Regions from separate parts of the Desulfocicer niacini genome, predicted to be linked through region 2. Evidence: riboswitches for the same ligand, from Rfam matches in the RefSeq annotation. Region 2 holds a riboswitch; each other region holds the start of a gene.
What was found. A riboswitch is a leader RNA that binds a small molecule or an ion and turns the genes downstream of it on or off. The one in region 2 is predicted to bind cobalamin.
Positions count from the first base shown of each region.

Region 1: another riboswitch for cobalamin. It lies ahead of ACYQ2M_RS15595 (LbtU family siderophore porin); the one in region 2 lies ahead of ccsA (cytochrome c biogenesis protein CcsA).
Region 3: another riboswitch for cobalamin. It lies ahead of cobO (cob(I)yrinic acid a,c-diamide adenosyltransferase); the one in region 2 lies ahead of ccsA (cytochrome c biogenesis protein CcsA).

Region 1 is NZ_BAAHYK010000028.1:34,542-38,968, forward strand. Features, by position in the region: gene ACYQ2M_RS15590 (TonB-dependent receptor plug domain-containing protein) at 1-833, opposite strand, end outside; cobalamin riboswitch at 1,053-1,243, opposite strand; cobalamin riboswitch at 1,525-1,793, shown strand; gene ACYQ2M_RS15595 (LbtU family siderophore porin) at 2,043-3,104, shown strand; gene ACYQ2M_RS15600 (class I SAM-dependent methyltransferase) at 3,504-4,247, shown strand.
Region 2 is NZ_BAAHYK010000032.1:5,315-9,741, reverse strand. Features, by position in the region: gene ACYQ2M_RS16730 (DUF169 domain-containing protein) at 1-669, shown strand, start outside; gene ACYQ2M_RS16725 (hypothetical protein) at 999-1,844, opposite strand; gene ccsA (cytochrome c biogenesis protein CcsA) at 1,841-2,587, opposite strand; cobalamin riboswitch at 2,831-3,008, opposite strand; cobalamin riboswitch at 3,370-3,625, shown strand; gene ACYQ2M_RS16715 (TonB-dependent receptor plug domain-containing protein) at 3,874-4,427, shown strand, end outside.
Region 3 is NZ_BAAHYK010000028.1:21,179-25,605, reverse strand. Features, by position in the region: gene ACYQ2M_RS15560 (carbon-nitrogen hydrolase family protein) at 1-1,077, shown strand, start outside; gene ACYQ2M_RS15555 (AEC family transporter) at 1,306-2,265, shown strand; cobalamin riboswitch at 2,346-2,529, shown strand; gene cobO (cob(I)yrinic acid a,c-diamide adenosyltransferase) at 2,805-3,341, shown strand; gene ACYQ2M_RS15545 (nitrogenase component 1) at 3,346-4,427, shown strand, end outside.

The DNA of each region.
Region 1 (4,427 bases), on a different contig from region 2:
TCATACACCAGATCAACGGTGTGAATGGCATGGTCCACATAGTCATCCAGATCATTGGCACTCAGGTAATCGGGATTGCCAATGCCCTCGCCCTGGTATCCGGTGTAGGTGATACCCATGCGATTATTGGCTGCAAATGTCCAGCCGCCGTTGAGGCTGAGCCGCTCCTTTGAATCAAACCCGGTGTTGTAATATTTATCCCCTTTGGCCGTGTTGTAATCGTCCTGGGATTCCCTTGAGATGGTGGCCGAAAAGTCAAAGCCCTTGGCATCACCGGAGATGCCTGCGGCTATCTTTTCATTATTCCAGCTGCCCAGAGAACCTTCCATAAAAGCAGATGTTTTTCCCTCACCTTGGCGGGTAATCACATTGACCACCCCGCCCATGGCCGAGGCACCATATTGCACCGACCCTGGGCCACGGATGATTTCCACCCGCTCCACATTGTCCATCATGATCTTTGACAGGTTACCGGTTCCAGAGCGTCGTCCATTGATCAAAATTAATACATGGCTTGCCAGATCGTTCCCATGGGTTTCTGTGCTGAATCCCCTTACGGAAACAGATACCAGGGAATTGGGATATTCACGGATCATGAATCCCTGTCTGGACAAAAGATCTCCCAGATCCTGGACAAAGGTCTGCTCAATTTCTTTCTGGGTGATCACGGTGATGTTGGTGGTGACATCTTCTTTTTTTTCTTTCACCCTTCCTGCGGTCACCACCATGGTGTCCAGTACGGATGTTTTTGGTTCGGGAACAGTTTGTCCCCAGGCAGGCAAGGATATCGTCGCAATAACTGCTGTAAAAAAGGTGGCAATCCAACGCTTCATAATGATGATTTCTCCTCAAAATAACCGCCATGGGTGGACCATTTTCACCTTGGTACACACCCACAACGAAGCTTGAAAGTCCTGTGGGTTTTGCCGGAACTTTCTCATTAAATGGCTTGTCCGGAAAAACAAAAATCCCCGGACCGAAATAATTTTCAATCCAGGGATTTCCCTTTTTTATCCTTAGATACTTCACCGGGCGACTTTTTCCATAAAGTATATGCCCGCTCTGTACAGGTAGGTCTTCTGACTTCCGGATCAATCTACCGGCCGCACCTTCCCAACCAAATGGTCAGTGGCATTTTGCAGCTTTCGTCCCCGGTCACAGCGGTGGGCCCGTCCACGATTTTAACGTGGTTCCCTGTTATGGATTTCACAAGAATAAAACTACCCATTTGTACAGTAAAGATCCTTTAATTGCAGGTGTCTTTAATTAAATTTGGATAGATTGTTTTCTATGAACTCCCTTATGCTTTACTTCAGCACCTGTACAGCGAGATATATTACTCCAGCTGGCTTTAATGTCAAGCAAATATTAAAGTCAAATATCGTATCTTTTTAATTGATCTTTGCGCAACATCATAATGGGTATACGGCAATAAATCTGTTGACTATTGAGAAAAAGAGTGGTTAAAGTTTCTGTCAAAATTGTCTGGGTGCTTTGTAAAAAGCATAGGGAAATCCAAATAGTGACCTTCCATGACGGCGTGGTAGACTTTTTTTGATTTCCCAACAGGGAACCCCGTGAAAATCGGGGACGGGCCCGCCGCTGTAATCCTTTTTCTCTTGACATTTAAAGGGAAAATCACTTCGGCATTTTATGCCACTGCTTTGTGCTTTTTAAACGTTTTTTTTGCATTGTCCTGCACTTTGGGGATATGAAAACGGATGAAAGGCCTGGTGGGAAGGCTGCTGAAGAGGACGGAAAGTCAGAAGACCTGCCCAGGCAAGATGCGTTTTTTCCCGTGGACAGAGAAACTGCGCAATGATCCCTCCGGATAAAAATGGGACATCCTGGATCGTTATTATTGTTACGGTTCGGGGTGTTGCCTGTCTTTGTTGTTTTTCCATCGCCCCTATGGTTGATACCTGGTAATGGTGTCAACGAATGCCTTGTGCATCGCCACCATCAATCACCGTACATGTTGTTTGTTGTCCGTTAAAGAAACAGGCGTTTATAAAAAAACAGGAGTTTAAAGGAGCGTAAAGATGAAACAAAGGACAAAAGGAGCAGGCAGCAAAAAAGGCATTGGTTATACTATAACTGTACTTTTTGCAATGATCTGCATGGGCAGCACGGGATTTGCCATGGATCTGGGTGAAATCAATCCGGGTAAAATTGATCTGTCCGGTTGCATTGAGGTTGAAGTTGGTTTTGAGGATAACGGGGTGGATGATGAAGATAGCAGCGATATTTCTCTTGCCACGGCGGAAGTGGGATTGGAAGCAGCCCCCACAGATTGGTTGACTGGATTTGTGCTTTTTTCCTGGGATGACGATGCCGAAGAGATGATCTTTGATGAGGCCCATGTTAAGCTGGGTGATTCTGACAGCATACCTTATTATATTCAGGTTGGCAAATTGTACGTTCCCTTTGGTATATATGAAACTAATATGATTTCAGATCCCATGACCCAGGATCTGGGAGAAACCGCAGACACAGCGATTCAAGTGGGTATCAACATGGGCGGTGTCAGTGCTGCTGCATATACATTTAACGGTGACATCGATGAAATTGATGAAGATGACGATATCAGCTGTTTTGGTGCTTCCCTTGCCTATGAATATGAATCCGAAGCCTTTACCCTGGCTGCCGGTGCGGACTGGATAAACAATATCTTTGAATCCGGTGGACTCAGTGAAGTGGCAGACGATCATGCAGGACTCGTTGAGTATGTGGATGGTTACTCCCTCCATGCACTTGCATGCATGGGGCCTGTCTCTTTTATGGCAGAGTATGTTGCTGCAGGTGATGATGCTGATTTTGGCGACGGTACCGCAATAGATGCCCCTGCAGTCTGGGCCCTTGAGCTGGGATATGCCGTTGATCTGGCCGGAAAAGAAACCATCTTTGCCCTGGCATATCAGGCATCTGAAGATGCTGTGGATATTTTGCCTGAATCCAAAATTCTTTGTTCCGTGGGCATGGCTTTCAACGATTATTTTTCCGCTGCAGTGGAGTACGCAAGCGCAGAGGATTATGACACTTCCGATGGTGGAAGCGGTGAAGATGTTGATAGTCTGACCTTTCAACTGGCCCTTGAGTTTTAAGTAGCTAATTTACGGATCTGCTTGACAGCCCGTTTCTGATTTATTATAGAAAGAAAAATTTTGTCTGAAGACAAAAAAATCGTATATCGTATATTGGGTTTTACGATTTAATGAAATTTCCGGATTAACAGGAAGCTTGGGGTTTTTAAGCCAAGTAACGGATAAGGCTGGACAGTCTGTCCGTAGCCTTTTTATATGAAAAAGTAGGTCGTTTTAACATTCTTTTATGCCTCGTTGTGGGCAAGGCCGGTGAGAATGTGGCCCGCCCGTGGCGGTTATATATAAAAAAAAATTAACCATGAAGGTTCAGCCGTTTACTGTATGCCGAATCTTTGTGGTTTTTTTTTGGCATGCTGCTTAATACCATTGAGATGGAAACAATTAATAGGAGCCTGCTGTATGGACAGACTGAAAAATCAGATTCAAAGATACTGGAATTGGAGAAGTGCGAGCTACAAAATGGACCGGGCCAAGTCAATCGAGACAGTTAGCGACTGGAAGTCCACCATCAACGACCTGGTGAGCCATGTGCGAGGAGAAGGGCTTAAAGCGCTTGATGTTGGTACAGGTCCCGGTCAGTTGGCATTTTATCTTGCCCAGGCGGGCTTTGAAGTCACCGGGATTGATATTTCCCCTGGCATGATTGAGCGTGCCAGGCGGCAAGCTGACAAAATGAGGCTTTGTATTGATTTTCAGACAGGGGACGCAGAGAATCTCCCATTTGGAGATGATGCCTTTGATGTGGTCGTTACCAGGAACCTTATGTGGACCCTTCCTGATCCGGAAACGGCCATACAGGAATGGTATCGGGTGTTGAAACCGGGGGGACGTATCATTATTTCCGACGGGTACTGGCGTAATATCACCTGGTCCCGAATTCATCACCTGGTTTTAAACACGGTAAAAGGATTCTTTAAGACCCGCAGCCTGATTTCATACCGTTTTTTTTCTTATTATGCCGGCCTGATCCGCTCCCTTCCTCTTTATGAGGGGGTAACCCTTAAAGATGCGGGTCGTCTGATGCAAAAAGCCGGATTCAATCAAATTTCCCCCTGTGATACTCGTCACTATTTCAGGGTTAATCCCTATGGGGTTACTAAAAAATTATCCCCCATTTTTTTTATTGTGTGTGGAAATAAATGATTGTGTTTATTCATGACGCTTGAATAAGGAAAAAAAGATGAAAATAATAAAAAATATATTGTGTGTAGTTGTGGTTTTCATTTCTCTTTGTCTGTATTCTCCGGGCTGGGCTTTGGATGAAACGAATCGGGCATTTGAATCGAAACTTTTAGAATCTGGTAAAAGTGTTGAGCTTGAGAC
Region 2 (4,427 bases):
GTTTTTAAGACTTTTTCCTGCGTTATCGGTAATATCTGGCTGGCCAGAAAAAAACACTGCGCCGCCTATATATCCTCAGAAAATTACGGATGCCCCGGAGGTGTTTTTTACTGCTCCATGATGAAACCCAACCTCAGATTCATTGAGCATTATGTGACCACAGGGTTTGAAGGGACACCCATTCATGGAGAACGATACCTGCCTTCTCCCGAATCGATGAGGAAATTTCTTGACAAGGTGAATCCCCGCAACGCACCGGCAAAATATTGTATTTTCAAGCCATTATCTTTATTTGTGGACGATGAAAAACCGGAGTTTATCATTTTTTTTGCCCGGCCAGAAGTGCTGACCGGCCTTTTCACCCATACGACGTTTACCACGGGAGAGGTGGACAGTGTGATGTCCCCGTTTGGTGCAGGGTGCACCAATATTCTGTCTTGGCCGCTTCACTATCAAGAACAGGGAATGGAAAAAGCCGTACTCGGTGGTTTCGATCCTTCGGCAAGAAAATATTTAAAAACGGATGAGTTGACCTTCACGGTTCCCTTATCCCTGTATCAAAAAATGCTTAAGGCCATACCAGAATCCATGTTCAATGTCGGCAATGAGTGGGCAATCGTTCGTAAAAAGGTACGCCGTAGTGCAAAGGCCTGGGGAGAGGAGGATTAATTAGGCATTTGTTTGATTTTTATCTGTGAATTTCGCGTTATTTCGGCAAAAGAAGGCATCCTTCACATCCCCATAAAAATAGTTTACACTTTTTGGGGAGAAACACCTGAAAAATAAACTTGGACTCCAGAAAGTGTAAAGTCGCCGTGAAAGATGCCTATTTTTTATTCCCATCATCTGCGATCATGTACAAAGTGTACACTCTAAAAAGAGGAGAAAGCAAAATGACAAAATCAATCATTGTGGGGATTACCGGTGCCAGCGGCGTTATTTACGATATTCCCCTGCCCAAGGCTCTGTAGAACCTGGGAAGGAATTGGATTGTTTGGCTATTGAATACCAGTTGTTTGACTGGTGGACTGGCCTATAAAGGATCGACTGGAAGGGATCAGTTTTTCCCAGAGGTAGAGAAATAACCCCAAGGTGAAAAGCAACATGCCGATAAAATAATAATATTTCCCCGGATCATTTTTGATAATTACATGGATAAACTGTTTCCGATTCATCCCCCCGTCTGTTTTGGGGGCAAAATCCTTTAAATGAATGGAGATGGGAGAAAGATAGATGGGCTGGTTAAAATCAAGCAGGGCGGTTTTTTCTGTGTGACCATTTTTAATTGTCACCACTGCCTTGATATCAATGGCTCTTTTTTCCATGTGGGCGATGCGTTTTCCCTTATAATAGTATATGGAAAGCGTTTGCAGTGTAATGGTGCAGGCAGGGGAATCAATGGAGATGGATTTTCCCGGCAGTAGAATTTTGCCCATATGGGTTCCGGTGCATAGATAACTGATGAGATACCCCGAAAACATGATCAGCATGCTATAATGCATGATGTGAGGGGAGAGCCGCAATAAAAATCGAAATCTTGTCGGAAATGCATTGCGTTTTTTGATTAAGATGACCATGCGGTGGGTGGTGCATACAAAGGTGTTGATGGACAGGCATGAAAGCAGACCCACCAGAATGAAAAGCCAGGCGGTGTATTTTAGATAATATCTGCCGTAGGAACCGGCCCATTGGTAAAAACCTATGTCGTTGATGGGAGTAAAGAGTTCAGGATGATGTTTAAGTGGGGAATATCCGGCAAACAGGTCCACCATCATTAAAGCGATGATGACCAGGGTAAGGTTAATATGGCCCCAGAAATGCCAAATGCGGTGGTGTATTTTCAAAAGAATCCTCCCGGTAATCTAAATATGCCAAGTTCCGGCAGGCAGGTGGTGAAAAAAGTGCCAAATGCTCCTGCCAGAGCCAGGATGGCCCTGGGCCTGGGTCCATGCAATTGGGTTAGGTGAAGGTGAAGAAACAGGATATAATAGAGCCACATCGCCATGGTGCTTGTCAAAATGGGATCATCCCATATCACGGGGGAACCCCATCCCAGATAAGACCATATGGCACCGGAAAAAATGGACAATGTCCAGAAAAAAAATCCCCACATGGCAATGTGGATCATTTTTTTTGTGTCGGTTGAATCTTTTTGTCCGGTTAAGATCAAGAATGCAGTGACACCGGTCATTAAAAACAGGGCTTTTCCCATTACACCAAAGAGAAAGAAAAGATGCGAAAACGGCGTTTTAAACTGTAAAAATGGAAGATAGTAGTCATTGGGAAATAATAATGCCGTTGCCGCCAGACAGGATACCAATAATGGTTGAACCAGGTGGCCTTTCCGGGATAAAAGAGGGCGGATGTATAACAGGCCAACAATGCAGGGAATGAAATAGGAACCCTGGTAAAGGGGAAGCAGCGGGAAGGAAATGTAGTATCGTATTACCAGGGAGAGGGCATTACACAGACACCCCATGATCAAAAAGAGGACAGCACCGGTCTTGTAACGGCAGCTGATGAAAAACAGGCTGACGAAGTAACACATGGTTGCTGCCAGAAAACAGTCCTTAATTAATTCAGACATGATGATGTGCTCATGGCTCCCATTAATACAAAAAATCCACGAATATCAATCCGTGGATTTCCCTTTTTTATCCATGGAACCCATGGGGATAGCAGCACTCCCATGCGGCATTTCCCTGAAACAGTTTCATTGACCCCTTAAGATCCAATGATTGCCGATTAAAAATTTCATAATCCCTGTGTCATGCAATGGAGACTATCCATGGGATGAAGCCCATGAATTTAACGGCATATCGCAAAAACTGTTTTTTTTGTTTGCCAGGCAGGTCTTCTGACTTTCGGATCATTCTACTGACTGCGCCTTCCCGGAAGTATTTTCCAGTGACATATTGCAGCGTTCGTCCTCGATTACAGCGGCGGGCCCGTTTCCGAATTTCACGGAATTCCCTTTTGAGTAAAACACCTGAAAACTAATGCTTTGTCTACAAACCAATAACAAAAAAGTCAAGGATAAAAAAACTTTTCCGGAGCTGCTTCAAGGTCCGAGGGGAAACAATTTATGATATGTTTTATTGTTTTGAAGGGTGTGGGTACTTAACAATAAATATATTGACTAATTTAAAAAATAGTGATTAAGGTTACTCCCGAAATCGTCTGGGTGCTTTTGCAAGCATAGGAAATTCAATGATTACCCTGCCATGGAGGGTAAATATTCGGTCCGCGCCCCATCGTTATCTGTTTTGGTCTGCTAACATAGACTTAGTATGTTACGCAACTTTCAACAGGTGAATATGAGGCTCGACCCAAACATTTACATGACTAAGCCGAATATTTACCATGGATGCATGGTGTTTTTATCTGGATTTTTGAACAGGAAACCCCGTTAAAATCGGGGACGGGCCCGCCGCTGTAATCCTTCTTTCCCATGGCGTTGACAGGGAAAAGCGTTTTTGGCATGGAGTGCCACTGCCCAAGGTTTTATGCGTTTTTTTTGATGTGTCTGAAATTATTTCAGGTATGAAAACGAATAAAACATCGGGTGGGAAGGCTGCTGAAGCGTAAGGAAAGTCAGAAGACCTGCCCAGACAAATGACGCTATTTCTCGTGGACAAAGAAATGGCGCAATAATCCCGCCGGATAAAAATGGGAAATCCCGGATTGTTGTTACGATTTGGGGGTTTGCCTGTTTTCGTGGTTTTTCTCACTTCCCCATATATGATTGAATGCCTGGCAATAGTGTTGTTGTTTTTTTTGATCCGCCACCATCAATCTCCGTAAATTTTACTTATTGTCCTTATAATTCTTTTAATAATTCTTTTAATTTTTTGTGAAGGGCGGGGAGGTGACATGGTGGGGAAATATCTTTGTGTGGTGGTTACTGTGGTAATGGTGTTGTTTTTTTATCAATTTGTGCCTGTTTCTATTGCATTGGATAGCACTGATGCCATTATCATTACGGCCCGGGACATTGAAGCCATGAACGTGAACACCATGTCCGATATATTAAACAGAGTGCCGGGTGTCAGGGCAGGGGATTCATCCGTTTCCATACATGGATCATCCAAGGTGAAGGTCTATGTAAATGGGAAACCACTTAACGATCCCACAGCCACCCACGGCGGTGTTTGCTGGGATATGGTGGTGCTGGATCACATTGAAAAAATTGAAATTTATAAAGGCAAGGGCGGTGTGTCCCACGGAAGTGATGCTGCAGGCGGCGTGATTCTCATTTCCACACGCAAGATCGCTAAATTTAAAGGGGCCGTTAAGACCCATGCGGGCAACAAAGGAGCATTTAACGCCAAAACAAACGCGACCAGCATTCTTGGACAACTGGGCATGGGGATCTCGGCGGAGTATAACACCAATGACGGATATAAGACGAATAATGATAAAGAGAC
Region 3 (4,427 bases), on a different contig from region 2:
CTCAAAGGGGTGGATTTATTATGGGTGCCGGCCAACTGGCCCCCCACGGGGGGCCTGAACCCACTTGAGGTATGGCAGACCAGGGCCCTTGAAAACGGTATCTATCTGGCAGCCTGCAACCGAACCGGCAAGGATCTTACCATGGACTGTACCCGGACGGTTTCCGCAGTGGTGGCCCCCACGGGCAAACCGTTGTTTTCCGAATCATCTGCAACTTCCAAGATTTTTGTGGCGGACATTCCCCTGGATGACCAGGGACGATTGAGCCATGTTCACCGTCAACAGTGCATGGCATCACGACAGGTAAACAACTATCGCAACATCTATCTGAAACCCTGGGTTGAAAATCTCACCGGATATTACCGGTTGCCGGAAACCGGCGTGCTTGATGTACATTGTTTCGTCCCACCGCCGGGAAAGAAATCCCTGCCATCATTGACCGCTGCCATATCAGAGAAAAAAAATGATCACCCAACCCTGTGGGTGTTGCCCCAGGGTATGGAAGATAAAATTTCCTCCCAATCTCTGTTGCTGCTGGCCCAAAATAGCAAGGTGGCCTTTGCCGTATCGCTGTCCATGGCCAAGGGCGACCCGGCCGTACCGGTCCTGATAACCCCGGAGGGCCAACAATTTTTTATGGAATCAGATATTGAACCGGATACGGGGCAAAGTCCTTTTTTTCCCTATAAAATATTACACCATGGCCCTGCCGCCATTGCCATGGTTCCTGTGGAAGCGTTACAGCACCCGGAACTGGCCGTTATTCTGGCCAAGCTGGGATGCGATCTGGTGGTGTGTTCCGAAAAAACCCTTTCCTGGAAAAACTTACTTTTAAGCCGCATGCGAACCGTGAATGGTGTGGCCGTAGCCACCTGTGCCCGTAACGCTGCTGAAATTACCTGTATGCAGGGGCTCCACGGCGGTCGGGACCATCAATACCAGGACCACCCCGGGATATGCAGCTATCAACTTGATACCGCAGGAACCCGGAAAAAATATTTTGACTATTGCATTGATTATGATTTGTTATTGAAACCCAGCGCATCCACACAAAAAAAAGTGGATTGTACCGATTAATCAAAAAACGCAATGCATTGCCGACAACATTTCGATGTTTATTGCGGTTAAAAAGCCGTCACCAACTTCCATGCCACGCTGCCAGCGCCTAAGCCAGACCGTGCCCGGCATACGGTGACGTCCAAAACCTTTTTTAGATCATACAGCCCACATTGACCGCACAAGCAAAGTATTCTATAACCCGGTGAACAGAAAATAAAGGCAGGAATAAAAAAGGGCCGGGGTATCATGTCATCTATATTTTTAAGCACGTTCGGAACTATATTCAACGCGATTTTTCAATTGTCGCTCATTTCCACGGCAGCCGGGCTACTGGTGCGCAAGCAGGTGGTATCCCAAGAGCAGGTCCAGGCGGTGTCCACGCTTACCGTCAATGTGTTTCTACCCTGTCTCATTGTTTCCACAACAATTACCCGTTTTGATCCGGGACAATTTACCTTTTGGTGGGCATGGCCCCTTTCCGGTGTGGGACTGTTTGCGGCAGGGACTCTGTTTACGGCCCTTCTGACCCGGATAAAGGTGGAAAAACGACATCTTATTCCCATAGCCTCCATACAAAACGGTATTTACTTTGTTCTGCCCATTGGTCAGCTCCTCTACCCGGATCAGTTTGACATGTTCGCCCTGTACTGTTTCCTGTTGGTTACCGGTATGACTCCCTTGACCTGGAGCGTGGGCAAGGTGCTGGTCACCGGCAAATCAACGGTTGATATTCACTGGCGGGATTTCATCACTCCACCCCTGGTGGCCACACTGATACCGCTTTTACTGATTTTTACAGGCCTTTCCACCATGGTACCCGCCCCGGCAATCCGTGCAATGAATTTCCTCGGACAAGCCACCGTCCCCCTGGCCGTATTTATCCTGGGCGCCACCATCGGAACAATTTCACTCCGACAAATGCCTCCCCTGGGGGATATTCTCACGGTGGCCTTGGTCAAGTTCATGCTGATTCCCGCAACGGTTCTGGGTATTTTGTATTTCACCGGCATATATGCCACCATGCCTTTGTTCAGCAGTATGATGATCCTTCAATCATCCTCTCCTCCGGCCACAAATTTAATCCTCATGATAAAACATTATGGTGGAGATACCCAGACCGTCAGCAGCATGATGCTGGTACAATACCTTTTGGCGCTGCCCGCCATGCCCCTGTGGCTGGCCCTATGGCATATACTGATTCAATAGCCATGATCATTGAAAATAGCATTTAAAATAGGATTTTGATTTTACCATATTTTTTGCTTGACATTACAGTGCTCAGGGTTAGAATCATCTGATGTACAGGTGCTGAAGTAAAGCATAACAGGGAACCACGTTAGACTCGTGGACGGACCCACCGCTGTGACCGGGGACGAAAGCTGCAATTATACCACTGACCATATGGTTGGGAAGGTGCGGCCGTTAGATTGATCCGGAAGTCAGAAGACCTACCTGTGCCAAGCGGGCTTGCATTTTAATGCAACGAATCGCCCGGCGAAGTATCTAAGGATAAAAAAGGGAAATCCCTGGATTGAAAATCATTTCGGTCCGGGGATTTTTGTTTTTCCGGACAGACCATTTATTGTGATGAACTATTTTTATTTTAGGGAGTCAGATTTTATTGATTTACCATTTTTCAAGCCCAGGCCGTTGTATCCTGTGGGTGTTGCCTTGGGTAAACGGTAAATTGAAAACTGCTGAGTCCCTTAAAATGATATCATCATGATAAAAGCCGCCTACCTAAAATGGAGACCGAGGCTATGAATAAAGGCTTACTCATGGTAAACACGGGAAACGGTAAAGGAAAAACCACCGCAGCACTGGGACAAACATTCAGGGCTCTGGGACATGGTAAAAAAATCTGCATCATTCAGTTTATCAAGGGAAACTGGAAATACGGTGAACTCTTTTCCATGGAAAGATACATGGATCTGGTGGATTTTTATGTCATGGGAAACGGTTTTACCTTTAAATCCGATGACCTGGAAAAAGATCGTACCATTGCCCTCAAGGGATGGGATCTGGCCAAAGAAAAACTTTCCTCCAGCGACTACTTCATGGTGCTTCTGGACGAACTTACCTACCTTATGACTCTGGGGTTTCTGGACACAGATACCATCCTGGATGGCATCACTCACAGAAGAAAAGATCTCCATGTGGTGGTCACCGGACGATATGCCCCCAAAAAACTCATTGAAACGGCAGATCTTGTGACGGATATGCAGGAGGTCAAACATCCATACCAGAATGGAATTATGGCACAAAAAGGAATCGAATTTTAACCATATGAAAATAGCCATTTATGGAAAAGGTGGTATCGGCAAATCCACTATTTCAGCCAATCTTTCTGCGGCCCTTGCCCATGGCGGTAAAAAGGTGCTGCAGATCGGATGCGATCCCAAGCACGACTCCACCCGATTGCTTCTGGGGGGAAAACGCATCATGACGGCCCTGGATTACATGAAAAACACCCCTGTGGCACTGCAGCACCTGAGCCAGGTTCTTCATGTGGGATACAAAGGAATTGTCTGCGCCGAGGCCGGTGGCCCGGAACCCGGCGTGGGGTGCGCCGGACGGGGCATTTTAAGCACCTTTGCCCTGTTTGAGCGCCTTGGCCTTGATATGAATGCCTTTGATGTGGTGGTGTATGATGTGCTTGGTGATGTTGTATGCGGTGGATTTGCAGTTCCCCTGAGGCGGGGATTTGCCGACACCGTCTATGTGGTGACCTCCGAGGAGTTCATGTCCATTTATGCGGCCAATAATATCCTTAAGGGGGTTAAAAATTTTGATGAAGGAGGCCCCCGCCTTGCGGGTCTGATTCTCAACAGCAGGGGGAGCGAAGAAAACAGACACTCCGTGGAAGGCTTTGCCCAAAATGTCAGGCTTCCCGTAAAACAGGTAATACCCAGAAGTGATTTATTCAGAAAAGCTGAAATGATGGAAACAACAGTGGTGGAAAGCTTTCCCGACTCCATGGAGGCCCAGGCTTTTCATGACCTTGCCCGGGATGTTCTGGAAAACCGCACCTTTTATCCTGCCCGGTTCCTCGATGAAGACTTTCTTGAACAGCTTGTCCTGCAAAAGAAGATCCCACAGACAAAGACACAAAACACAGCCCCGGCCCCACCGCCAAATAGTGATGAAAAACCGACGGAGAAAATATTCCAGGTCAAACCCGGAAGTCAAAAACCGGTTTTTTTGTCCAAAAGCCTGCTCAACCGGGAGCCCCTGCACGGCTGCGCATTTTCCGGGGCTCTTGCCACCACAACCCAGATCAAAGACACCATCACAGTGGCCCACGGCCCGAGAAGCTGCACCAACATTGCCTGCCAGGCCATTTTATCGGCAGGGTTCAGGTTGTTTAC